One region of the Amphibacillus xylanus NBRC 15112 genome, then DNA from elsewhere that is predicted to be linked to it. Evidence: riboswitches for the same ligand, from Rfam matches in the RefSeq annotation. Region 1 holds a riboswitch; each other region holds the start of a gene.
What was found. Region 1 has a riboswitch for thiamine pyrophosphate ahead of thiT (energy-coupled thiamine transporter ThiT). Riboswitches for the same ligand answer to the same signal wherever they lie in the genome.

Region 1 (4,292 bases):
TCATACAAGCGCCCAGCCCGCTTAGCCGCCTCAAACGCTAACTCAGGATTTGGAAAATCAAACGGCCTCATTAGCGCTTCAAATCCAAGACACTGATGACTGTTTAAGTGATAGATGGGCTGAAAATTATGTGTAAAAAGTCTTTTTTCGATAAAATGATCGATCAACATATGAAAGCCCCCATAAAATGAATTCGCTTACAAACTCTATTATATCAAATATTACAAATAAGCCAATAAAGTGTTAATAAAAAAGAACAATTTTCCTAATATTCTGAAAAAATATTATACCAATTGCTAAAAGTAATGACGTAAAATCATTATATTAAATTAATTTACCAATTTTATAAAAAAATATGCTATAATGTTTTTTGTATATTTTTGTCCAATTCAGGACTACTCAACTAAACATTGGAGGATCAAACTAAATGGAGGAAACAATTACACTAAAAGAGATCGCTCAGATAATTAAAAAGAGACTAGGATTAATCATTGTCCTAACAATAGGATCAGCGATTATAAGCGGTATATTTACATACTTTTTTATCACACCAATTTATCGAGCTAATTCACAATTTCTTGTGAATCAAAATCAACCCAACGCAACAGTAGAATTAAATGAAATTCGAACAAACGTTGAATTAATCAATACCTATAGCGTAATTATCAGAAGTAACCGGATTCTTGATGAAGTGATTGATGAACTTCAATTGACAATCTCACCATCAGCACTTGCTGAAAAAATTTCCGTCACAAATGAGAATGGATCACAAGTGGTAACCGTCTCGGCTACAGATCCCGATCCAAAGATGGCAGTTGATCTTGCCAATGTGACCGTTGAAGTTTTCCAAGATCAAATAGACGAATTAATGAATGTTGATAACGTAAATATATTAAATCCTGCAGTTCTACCAGCAAACCCGACACCAGTGAGTCCAAATCTCACACTAAATATTGCTATCGCCTTTGTCTTAGGTGGTATGGTTGGTGTTGGTTTAGCATTCTTATTTGAATACTTAGATACAACTGTAAAAACAGAAACTGACGTTGAAAAAATTGTTGGTCTCCCTGTCATTGGTGTTGTGGCAAAAGTTCAAGAAACTGACCTCGTGCACATACAACAACATGCAAATAGACGTCAAGCTAGAGAAAGGGGAGTAACATATAATGGCTAAACATAAAAGACCAGTTAAACAAGCAGCTAGACATTTAATTACTAAACTGAATCCACGCTCACCAATCTCTGAGCAATTCCGTACGATTCGAACAAATTTACAGTTTACTGCGGTAGACGATACACTTGAAACGATGCTCGTGACATCAGCTAACCCGTCAGAAGGTAAATCACTTACGATTGCCAACCTAGCGATCGTTTTTGCCCAACAAGAAAAGAAGGTGCTTTTAGTTGACGCCGACATGCGTAAACCAACTGTTCACTATACATTTAGAATCGACAACCGCCGTGGTTTAAGTAGTTTACTCGTTGGTGAGTATGAGCTTAACGAAGCAGCAATTAAATCTGATGTCCCAAATCTAGACATTTTACCATCTGGTCCAATTCCGCCGAATCCATCAGAATTACTCGGCTCGAATAAGATGCGTCGCTTAATTGACGAGGCAAAAGACCAGTATGATCTAGTTATTTTTGATACACCACCTGTTCTTGCAGTAACAGATGCTCAGTTACTTGCCAACTTTGTTGATGGCTCACTACTCGTTATTCGTAGTAAGCAAACAGACCAGGAATCTGCGATTAAAGCAAAAGAACTGCTTGAACCAGCCAAAGCAAAATTACTTGGAGCCGTACTAAACGACGTCCAAACATCAAAAGATCAGTATTATTATTACGGAGAATAGAACTTGCGCGTTATTGCGCAAGTTTTTTTATGAAAAAATTCACGCTCCATTTTCCCGATAATCCCAATTCGGGTGCGAACGCACTCAATTCCCGGATTTCGCACTCCTTGATAGTGCGAACGCACCCAATCAAGAAAAATCGCACCACTTGATAGTGCGAACGCACCCAAATTCAAAATATCGCACATAAACAGTGTGCGAACGCACCCAATCAAGAAAATTCGCACCACACCATAGTGCGAACGCACCCAAATCAAAATTCTAACATCCTCAATCATCCGGTTCTATCTTATTCTCCTAAAATCATTCCTCTTGAATTCTGAATTTAAATCCTTTATACTAATACCTAGTAATAAAAAAGTAAATAGCACAAGCCTACAGGGGGAGCTGATTGAGTCGGCTGAGATTGAACACGCATTGTTCTGACCCTATGAACCTGTTAGATAATTCTAGCGTAGGGATGGTGGCTTTTTTGATGGTATTTTTGCATAAAGTAACAAGCAATGTGAGCGGGTTCCCCATCAGGAAGCATCCCCTTGGCACATTGCTTTTTTATTGTTAAAAAGATTGGAGGAATATTCCACAAATCCAATCAATAAAACCCAAAAATATAAGGGGGAAGAAGTATGCAATCTAAACGTACACTATTTTTCATTGAGGTGGCTATCTTTACAGCACTAGCACTTATTTTAGACATCATTCCATTTCTGTCATTTAAAATCTGGGCACAAGGTGGTTCAATCTCATTTGCGATGATCCCAGTCTTTATCGTTGCATTTCGTTGGGGCTTAAAAGGAGGCCTACTGTCTGGCTTACTTTTTGGGATTCTCCAAGTTGCAACAGGAACAGCATGGATTGGTCACCCGATACAGGGTATTCTCGACTATCCAATCGCATTTATGGTATTAGGATTTGCGGGACTACTCGCACCAGCTGTTCAAGCAGCATTAAAAAATAACAATACCAAACGATTCGTCGGCATGGTGACAGTTGGTGTATTAATTGGTATCACACTTAGATTTATCACACACTATGTTGCAGGAGTTGTCTTCTTTGAATCATTAATCGAAGGGATGAATATTTGGGTCTACTCACTCGTTTATAACAGCTCGTACCTCATCCCATCATTTGTAATAAATGTTGCTGCCGTAAGCTTTCTATTTAATAAACGCCCACACCTTGTAGCTGCGACAACAAAATAACCCAAATTCAAACTGGAACCTAGCTCACATATCCAGAAACAAATCCGTACATCGACATAAGATGTGCGGATTTTTTAGTCACAACCCAACAAATAGTTAAAAATGTGAATTTCTAGTGACAAATCCTCATTTTTCCCTATCACAAAAAACAATTTCCAAATCAAAACCTGAAAAATCACACAAAAACTGTCATATCAAGCGCTCCAATAGGACAAATGACCCAAAAATTAGATAAAATCACAGTTAATATAAGCTAATATGCCTAAAAATTTTGCTGAAATTATGGAAAAGAGTCACAAAATTGGTTCCATTCTATGAAAAAAACTGTTATAATATTATTGCTGTACAAAAATTACAGATGAGGAGGTTGTCAATATGATAGATATACATTGTCATATACTACCCGGTGTAGACGACGGAGCAAAACATCTAGAAGACAGCGTAGCCATGGCAAGACTAGCCGTCGCAGAAGGCATTCATACGATAATAGCAACCCCACATCATAAAAATGGGCGTTACAATAATCCGAAAAAATCAGTACTTTCCGATTTAACTAGATTAAATGATCGAATCCAACAAGAGGAGATCCCATTGACAATTTTGCCTGGGCAAGAAGTAAGAGTTCATGGTGAACTGATTGAAGGTTACGAAGCCGACGAAATTCTAACCTTAAACGGAGCAAGTCGCTATATTTTTATTGAGCTACCAACAGAACATATTCCACGATATACAGAACAGCTGTTATTTGACATTCAGATGAAGGACTTAATCCCAATCATCGTTCACCCAGAAAGAAACACAGTCTTACGGGAACAACCAGGACAGCTCTACCACTTCGTTAGAAACGGTGCATTAACACAAATTACTGCCGCAAGCCTAGTAGGCAAATTCGGTACAAAAATAAAAAAATTCACACATGAATTAATTGAACATAATTTAACACACTTTATCGCATCAGACGCACATAACACGAAGTCAAGAGGCTTCTATATGCGTGAAGCAAACCAAATAATCACAGAACAATACGGGCAGCACACTCTATTCACATTTATGGACAACGCCCAACAGATCGTCGATAATAAGATGGTCTACATTGATGAGCCAATAATGATTAAACGGAAGAAATTCCTCGGTCTATTTTAAGGGAAAAACTCACCATTCCCAAATGGTGGGTTAATATAACTCAAATGGCTAATCAATTTGGCACATACTAATAGATCAATAAAAAGGAGCA
Region 2 (4,292 bases), 770 kb from region 1:
ACTCAAATTTACAAATGCTTGAGCTGCTAACTGGGGTTCGTCAGCTAAACTAATTGCTGAAATAACAGCAACACCATCTGCACCTGCTTTTCTAACAGAAACTACATCAGTCAGCTCAATTCCACCAATCGCAACAATCGGAATATCTGAAACAGCATTTCTAATCTTTTGAATGCCTGATAAACTAATTGGCGCTTTAGCATCTGATTTTGTCATCGTTGGAAAAATTGGTCCTACTCCAATATAATCTACTCCTAAACGTGCCGCTTCAATCGCTTCTTCTACAGATGTAGTCGATAAGCCAATTTTCATCGTTTCAGGTGCTATTTCTCTAATCTGATTAACCGGTATATCATCCTGTCCAACATGAATGCCATCTGCATTGAGATTAATAGCTAGTTCAAGATCATCATTGACAAAAAACGGAACGCGATATTGGTGACAGAGCTTTTGCATTTGTCTTGCTAAATCATATTTTTCAGACCCCGATTTAGCGCTAAAACCTTTCTCTCGAAATTGAAAACAACTGATCCCACCCTTTAATGCTTCTTCTAAGATGAAAAGCGGATCTTTATCCTTCACATTCTGGCTACCTAAAATAAAATAGACAGCTAATGATTCTCGATTAAATACCACGTACTATTCACCTACTTTCTCTAAGCAAAGTCGATCTATAATATCAGCTTCAGTAATACTAGATAGAGCATCTAATAATTCAATTTGAAACTGTCCTGGGAAAGATGTCTTTTCTGCTGCCTTCTCTGCCGCAATTGTAAAATAACTAACTGCAGCTACTACTGCTAAAATACACGATTCGCTAACCGCCAAGAAAGCACCTGCAATTGATGACAGTAAGCATCCCGCACCCGTTACTTTTGTTAATAATTCTGATCCATTGGATACTTGATAAAGAATTTCTTGATTAGCAATATAATCAACTTTCCCTGTCATTAAAATTGGAACATTAAGCTTCTGAGTTGATTGCTTAATAATAGATGGCCCATCTAAAACTTCCGAAGCATCGACACCTCTAGCTGTTGCTCTAAGACCAGCTAAATGACTTATCTCTGCTGCATTTCCTCGAATAAGTGATAAATTAATCTCTGACATAATTCGTTGAGCTGCATGGCTACGAAATGTCGTGACACCTACACCAACTGGGTCAAACACAACTGGAATGCCTTTTTTATTTGCAGCATGACCCGCTACGATCATCGATTCCAATATTTCCGTTGTTAATGTCCCAATATTTAATACGAGCGCATCTGCATGTGCAACGATCTCTTTTACTTCATTTTTTTCATGTGCCATAATCGGCAATGCGCCAAGTGCGTATAATCCATTCGCAGTAAAATTCATTACGACTTGATTTGTGATATTATGGATCAATGGTCGCTCTTGCTTGATTTGTTCAACAAGTTTAATGATTGATTGTTTCATTATTTCTCACCACGCTCATTCGGCAAGCCCTGTAAACGATAACCCCAGTGGTTCGTCGGTCCGTTACCTTTCCCTAATTCTAATGAATACTTAATGGCATCGGTTATATAAGCCTTCCCTTGCTCGACCGCTTCAAAAATTGATTTTCCTTTGGCAAGTTCTGCAGTTATTACAGCAGAGAACGTGCAGCCCGTTCCATGTGTATGAACCGTATGAAATCGCTCTGAACTTAGATGATACAACTGATTACCATCATAAAAAACATCTATTGCCTCACCATCAAGATGGCCTCCTTTAACGACAACAGTTTTAGCTCCAAGTTCAGCGACAATTTCAATAGCTGCTCTTTCCATTTCTTCGATCGTGCGAATTGACCTTCCAACTAATATCTCTGCTTCTGACAAATTTGGTGTAGCCACTGTAGCTAATGGAACTAACTGTTCTTTTATAATAGTCTGTGAGATCTCTTCCATTAATACATCACCACTTGTTGCAACCATTACAGGATCTAAGCAGTATGGGATTTCAGGATATTCTCGTAAATAATGCGAAATTAATTCCATCATTTCAATTGTCGCGATCATTCCTGTTTTAATCGCATTTGGTTTTATATCAGAAAAAACTGACTCTAGCTGTTGATTAATGAAATCAAGTGGCAGATGGTGAATATCTAGAACCCCTAAAGTATTTTGCGCTACTGCAGATGTTAAAACGCTCATGCCATAAACTTCCCGCTCCTGAAATGTTTTTAAATCCGCTTGAATCCCGGCACCACCAGTTGGATCTGTACCCGCTATTGTTAGAGCTATTTTTACATTAGACATTGCATTTCCCCCTTAAAATTTTTAATAAAAAAACCACCCCTAACATAGGAGCGGTTTACATTATTAATAAATAATCCAAATAATATAAGAAATGCTCCACTTTCCTACGTAGGTACTAACCTAATCAGGTTCAAAGGGACCAAAGAAAAATCTTTATCTCAGCGTCATACGCGCCCCTAGTGGAAAAAAACATATTTAATTTTTGTATCTTCATCTAAACACAAACTAATTTTTTATGCAAAAATCTTGATTATGGTTTAACGATACCGATTGAATCTAACGGCCAGATTCTAAAAACAACTTCGCCAATAATTGAATCTTCATCAATCACACCAAATGCTCTGCTGTCATAGCTAAATTTACGATTATCACCCATCACAAAATAAGTTCCATCTGGTATTTCTGTTGATTTAAAATATTTAACTAATATTTCTTCTGAGTTCATGTCTGTTAAATAGTCTTCATCGTAGGCAACATCATTAATATATAAGCGATCATCAATAATCTCAATTTCATCACCTGGAAGTCCGATGACACGTTTAACATAATTATCTACGCCATTCGGTGCGACGAATGCAATCTCATCAAATCGATCAATCTCACTCAGTTTACTAATAATAATTCGGTCACCGTCATAAAGGTTCGGTTGCATAGAATCTCCTTTTACAACTGATGGCGTCATAACAAACGTTCTTACTAGCACTACAATCACTAATGCAATTACTATTGCGTATAACCACGACATGATTTCTTTTAACATTTATAACAACCTCATTTTCTCTCGCTATAACAACAATTATATACCTTTTTTTAGTAAAATCCAATAAAGTTAATCTAACTAAACAAATATTAGCATAACCTACTTCGTGTTGTTGACTTGTTTTACGAATTCCTCAACGAATTGATCAATCTTTTCATCATCTTCAGGTTCTGGAGCTAGCTCAATTTTAAGTAATGGATCGATAACTTCTGCCCCAATCGCTCTGAACTGTTCAGCCATTTTTTCAATTGCAGCACCATAAAATTCATAATATGAATCACATGAACCGAATAGACCGACGACTTTGCCCGTTAGATCTTCATCTGCTAAATCTTCATAGAAATCTTCTAGTTCAAATGGCAAGTCAGCGTCACCCCAAGTATATGTTCCAAATAAAATCGCATCATAATTCTTTAAATCAAGTGCCATTATATCGTCAAACTCAACGTGAAATTTCTTCACAGATAAATTAAATGCTTCTACTTTATCTTTAAGGATATGAGCAATTTCTTCTGTATTACCAGTCATGCTCGTATATACCAATACTACTTCCATTATAGTCACTCCTATATATATATATATAAATATAAATGAACATTATCATAGTTAAGATTCATTATACCTATAGTTTAACAAAAAAATTCGATGAAGCCTATTTCTTCATCGAATCTTTTAAAAAGCGATTAAAGTGCTTTTACATTTAAGTTGACATTAATGTTGTTTCGCGTTGCTTTCGAGTACGGACAGAAATTATGAGCTAGTTCAGCCAAATGCTCAGCTTCCTCTTGTGATACACCTTTTATATGAACATTTAAAATAACACCTATTTTAAATCCTTTATCATCACTATCCTGCATTAAACTAACTTCTGCAGTTATCTCAGATTCAATCTCTTTCTTCTGTCTAGATGCCATTAAGTTTAGCGCTCCATCATAACAAGCTGCATAGCCTGCAGCAAATAACTGTTCAGGGTTTGAGCCTTTTTCATCACTGCCACCTGCTGGATCAACCAGCTTTAAATCTATTATTCCATCATCTGATTTAACATGACCCTCCCTGCCGCCTTTCGCTGTAGCTTTAGAAGTGAACATAACTTTACTCACTTATAATCCTCTCCTCATTGTGTTTTTAATACTTAATTTAGTATTCCTTAATTTCACAACTGCTAAACATAAAAAATAAAGATACAAAAAGAACACCTAGTTTGAGAGCTATTAACCATCTCATTTCAGTGTTCAATTTGTTTAATATATATTTAGTTTAATGGA
Region 3 (4,292 bases), 150 kb from region 1:
AACGAAGTACCTGGCTCATTGAAAGCGATGTGTCCATTTACACCTAGACCGAGAATCTGTAAGTCAATTGCACCAACCTCTTTAATTGCGGCTTCATAATCCTTACATTCTTTTTCTAAATCATCAGCTACACCGTTTGGTAAATGTACATTATTCGGATCAATATCAATATGGTTAAACAATTTTTCATTCATAAAATAGCGATAACTATTTGGATCATCACTATCCAGTCCAATGTATTCATCTAAATTAAATGTCGTGACATTCTTAAAAGAAACCTCTTCGTTTTTATAGGCGTCAATTAAGTATTGATATAGTCCTTCAGGCGTAGAACCTGTTGCTAGACCTAAAATAGGCTTACTTAATTCATTAACTTTCTGAACGACCTGTTTTCCAGCCCATTCACTCATTTCTTGATAGTCACTTACTTTTACAATCTTCATTGGCTCACTCCTTGATATACAATTTTCCCTTTTTTAAAGGTTAGCTTTAAATCAAGATCATTATCTACTAGTAATAAATCTGCATCTTTTCCGACTGCAATTGAGCCTTTTTCATGAAAAACACCTGCTTGCTTTGCCGGATTAATTGATGCCATTAAAATAATATCATGAATAGTGACCTCAGGTATAGCAAAAAATTGCTTTGCACCATCAATCATTTTTAAGACACTTCCTGCGAGTACACCGTTAGCTAAAACAGCACGATCTTCATTCACTTGAACAGGCTGGCCTCCTAATTCATAAATTCCTGGATGAAGTCCTTTCGCACGCATTGAGTCAGTGATTAAGATTAATCGATTAGGTCCAATATTTTGATAAATTAATGCTAGCATAGCTGGATCAACGTGAATCCCATCTGCAATAATTTCAGCGTACACATCTTCAAGTAAGAATGTACCTCCAACAACCCCAATATCTCGGTGATGAATCCCATTCATTGCATTACATAGATGCGTCACTTGATTTACTCCATTTGCAACAGCCTGTTTCATTGCTGAAAAATTCATAGCAGTGTGACCGGCGGATACATTGATATTTTCTGCTCTTAGAGCTGAAGTAAATTGAAAATCTTGATCATGCTCTGGTGCGATTGTTACTGTTTTGATTGTTCGGTTTGCTACTTGTTGCCAATGGTTAAATAATTCTAAATCTGGTTTGATAATATATTCTAACGGTTGTGCGCCAGCTTTTGATTTTTCTACAAATGGTCCTTCAAGATGAATTCCAATCATTTCAGCACCATTGTCGATATTGTTATAATGAGCAAGATTTTCTAAAGCATGCTCAATATTTTCTTTTGACTGTGTAATCGTTGTGGCAAGGAAGCTTGTCGTTCCCTCAGTAACAAGGAACTTAGCAATTGTTTCAATCGACTCAGGTGTTTGATCCATTACATCAGCCCCGTTTGCACCGTGAATATGCGTATCAATAAAACCAGGGATAAGATTTAAATAATTCGCTTCAATCATCTCAATATCTTTGGGCAAATCTTGTGGTAACTCACGGTAAATCTGTGCTATCTTACCTCGATCAATAAGAAGATGTCCGTTCACTACTTCCTGTTCGGTATATATTTGTGCGTTTTTTATTAGCATATTGTTCACCTACTTAGAATAGTCTTACCCTTTTATTATGACATTCAATGCGTGAAAATTAAAATATAAATTAAAAAAGTGGCTTGGACATAACTAGTCTCACTGAGTAAAAAATAGTTCTATTTACGATTTTTTTGTAAATAGAACTATTTTTATTTTTGTGATTGTTTTGGTTGATTGGATTTTTAGCGTAATTGGCAGTGCATTTTCTTAAGTTCACTGCCAATTACGCTAATCAGAGTTCATTGTTTTCTTATTTAACGAGCGCCTATCGAGTGATTTAAACGGCGGATGGCGACTCCTGCGGGAAAAGATCGAGTCAGAAAACCCTTATTGCGACACGGTAGTGGAGCAATAAAAGTTGACGCCGATCCCGCGGAGAGCGTCCACCCAGAGTGAGAATCACAAAGTGACACCTTTAATTTATATTAGAGATGATCATCCTATTAAATGATGATGGTAAAAAAGGAATCCATTTGATTAACTGAATTCCTTTTTCATCTTAGCTGAGTTTTGTCCCAGCCTCAATGGTGACGTTTAAAATATGCTAATAATTTTGGTGCAACTAATGCCGCAATGATAGCACCTAAAACACTACTTACCAAAAACCCAGGTACAAAAGCGAAAACACCAACAGTCTGCCCCATAACGAGACGTGCAATTGGAATAGAAAGGAGTGAACCGATCATTCCAGTCCCAACTACTTCACCGATGACGGCTGAACTTATTTGCTTACGATAGCGATAGAAGAGACCAGCTAGTAAAGCACCAATCATACCGCCAGGAAAAGCAAGTAATGTACCAAGCCCCAAAGCATTACGTACAAGACCTATGCCAAAAGCAATTATGACTGTCGGAACAGGTCCTAAAATGATGGCACTAATGACATTAATCGCATGTTGTACAGGGTACGCTTGCGCAATCCCAGTTGGAAACCAGAGAAAGCTTGCCCCGACGACGCCAATTGCAATAAAGGCAGCAATTAGCGTCAATTGATTTGTTTTTTTCATAAAAAATAGTCCTCCTTTTGTTGTTGCATTGACTAAAAGCTGTCAGTTGCAGCGAAAGAAGAACCTGATAGGTTAAAGAAGTGCTACTTCCCTCCGCTAGTACGAACTAGATCAGGTTCAAAAGGGTTAGAAAGATTGAATTCTTTCCTCTCAGCCGATCCCATCGGCACCCCTAGTAGTCAAAGCTATTGAATTGGTTTCATCATAATATAGATCAGATCAAATGACAAGTTAGTTAGGCACCCAATTATCTCTAATATCAAAATTACTAATCACATTAAATGTATCAGTATCAGGATCAAACTCTAATGCAATTAATTCGCCAAAGTCCGCAGAATAATAATCTGTACTCACGATCGCAATGATATTCTCACTTAATTGTGCGACTTCATAAGAACTATTAGGGACGTAACTTTCTTGTGCAGGTTCAGTAGTTACGGAAATTGGTTCTTTAAAGACTAATAATAATAAAATAAACACTAACAATATAGCATTGATTGTTAATAAAAGAGGGGTAATCTTTATCTTCATCTTTTTATTCCTCACTTTACATTTTTTTGTAAATTATCATTTACACGGAAGTTATTATGGTATATTATATATAATATACCATAATAAAGGAGAGGTGCAAATGTCTTTTAAAAAAGTGTTTTTGGGTTTCTTGTTATCAGTAATCTTTTTGTGTGGTTTAATTGTAATTGATAGCAATGTCTATGCCTATGAGGATTTGGAGAGTTATTACAATTCAAAACTTTTAAGTTATGGTTTGTCAGAAGCGGAAATTAATCTAATGGATATTGGTTTGAAAGAAATACTCATAGCTGACTTTGGTGAGGACATAGAAAATAATCCAGATAGAAAGCTAAATTATTATCCAGGGGAAATCAAAGAGTATATTATTGACCCGGATGGAAATCTAGTAGAACTTCCGGCTATATATAATACTTCACCTAACTATGTCTCACCGTTTAATGTAATTCCAACATCTGACCTAAAGCTTCAGTTTTCTACAGCAAACAATGGACAGAAAGTTCAACGGATAATTGCTCTTTTCGAATGGACGAAAAAGGAAACAGCACCCAGAGAGTTTGTAGGATTTACTAAAGAATCAAACTTAGATATAGTTCCCAACTCTTATGAAGCAAGAATTATGACTAGACAACAAACATACAATACTTGGCAATATTACGGAAATGCAGGTGGTAGACCATATGAGATTGATGCTAATAATGGTGCTACATGGCGGTGGAGTGGAAATGCGGCATACTACAAAGGACACGTTAGTTATAAAGTAGACACAAAAAACAAAAGGACGGGTATTTTCCAAATGCAGTACGCTTCAGATCCTGGTGGTTCTAATACTAGTGTAAATGTTTCGTTAGGCCCTCTTTCGATCAATCATACTTTATCAAATAATAAAGCTATGCTGAAAGCCCCTCATCGTGCTACAGTAGTATTTAGAGTAGGGCCTTAAGTAGTAAATTAAATAATACCTTTTTGATTATAATAAAAATAATCCACCATTCTCTTTATTAATACGGTGGATTATTTTTATGTGTCCAGTTGAATGTGATCTGTAGGGTGAGAGAACAATAATAGAGATATTAAATTGTTTAAAATGGGCTATGATTAAAAGTTAACGAATAGAAGTCGACAGTCGACTATAGCCCACCAAGTACATATAA

Region 2: linked by a shared signal. The riboswitch ahead of thiD (bifunctional hydroxymethylpyrimidine kinase/phosphomethylpyrimidine kinase) and the one ahead of thiT (energy-coupled thiamine transporter ThiT) in region 1 are both predicted to bind thiamine pyrophosphate.
Region 3: linked by a shared signal. The riboswitch ahead of thiW (energy coupling factor transporter S component ThiW) and the one ahead of thiT (energy-coupled thiamine transporter ThiT) in region 1 are both predicted to bind thiamine pyrophosphate.

What each region holds. Positions count from the first base shown of each region.
Region 1 covers NC_018704.1:2,104,698-2,108,989, reverse strand. Annotated here, with positions in the region: gene AXY_RS10195 (EAL domain-containing protein) at 1-170, opposite strand, end outside; gene AXY_RS10190 (YveK family protein) at 428-1,174, shown strand; gene AXY_RS10185 (CpsD/CapB family tyrosine-protein kinase) at 1,167-1,856, shown strand; TPP riboswitch at 2,227-2,334, shown strand; gene thiT (energy-coupled thiamine transporter ThiT) at 2,483-3,058, shown strand; gene AXY_RS10170 (tyrosine-protein phosphatase) at 3,434-4,201, shown strand.
Region 2 covers NC_018704.1:308,393-312,684, reverse strand. Annotated here, with positions in the region: gene thiE (thiamine phosphate synthase) at 1-636, opposite strand, end outside; gene thiM (hydroxyethylthiazole kinase) at 640-1,440, opposite strand; gene thiD (bifunctional hydroxymethylpyrimidine kinase/phosphomethylpyrimidine kinase) at 1,440-2,264, opposite strand; TPP riboswitch at 2,349-2,452, opposite strand; gene lepB (signal peptidase I) at 2,515-3,024, opposite strand; gene AXY_RS01645 (flavodoxin) at 3,124-3,579, opposite strand; gene AXY_RS01640 (organic hydroperoxide resistance protein) at 3,708-4,127, opposite strand; gene pflA (pyruvate formate-lyase-activating protein) at 4,280-4,292, opposite strand, start outside.
Region 3 covers NC_018704.1:2,256,688-2,260,979, reverse strand. Annotated here, with positions in the region: gene nagB (glucosamine-6-phosphate deaminase) at 1-443, opposite strand, end outside; gene nagA (N-acetylglucosamine-6-phosphate deacetylase) at 440-1,597, opposite strand; gene thiW (energy coupling factor transporter S component ThiW) at 2,122-2,607, opposite strand; TPP riboswitch at 2,679-2,791, opposite strand; gene AXY_RS10820 (hypothetical protein) at 2,839-3,138, opposite strand; gene AXY_RS10815 (hypothetical protein) at 3,239-4,081, shown strand.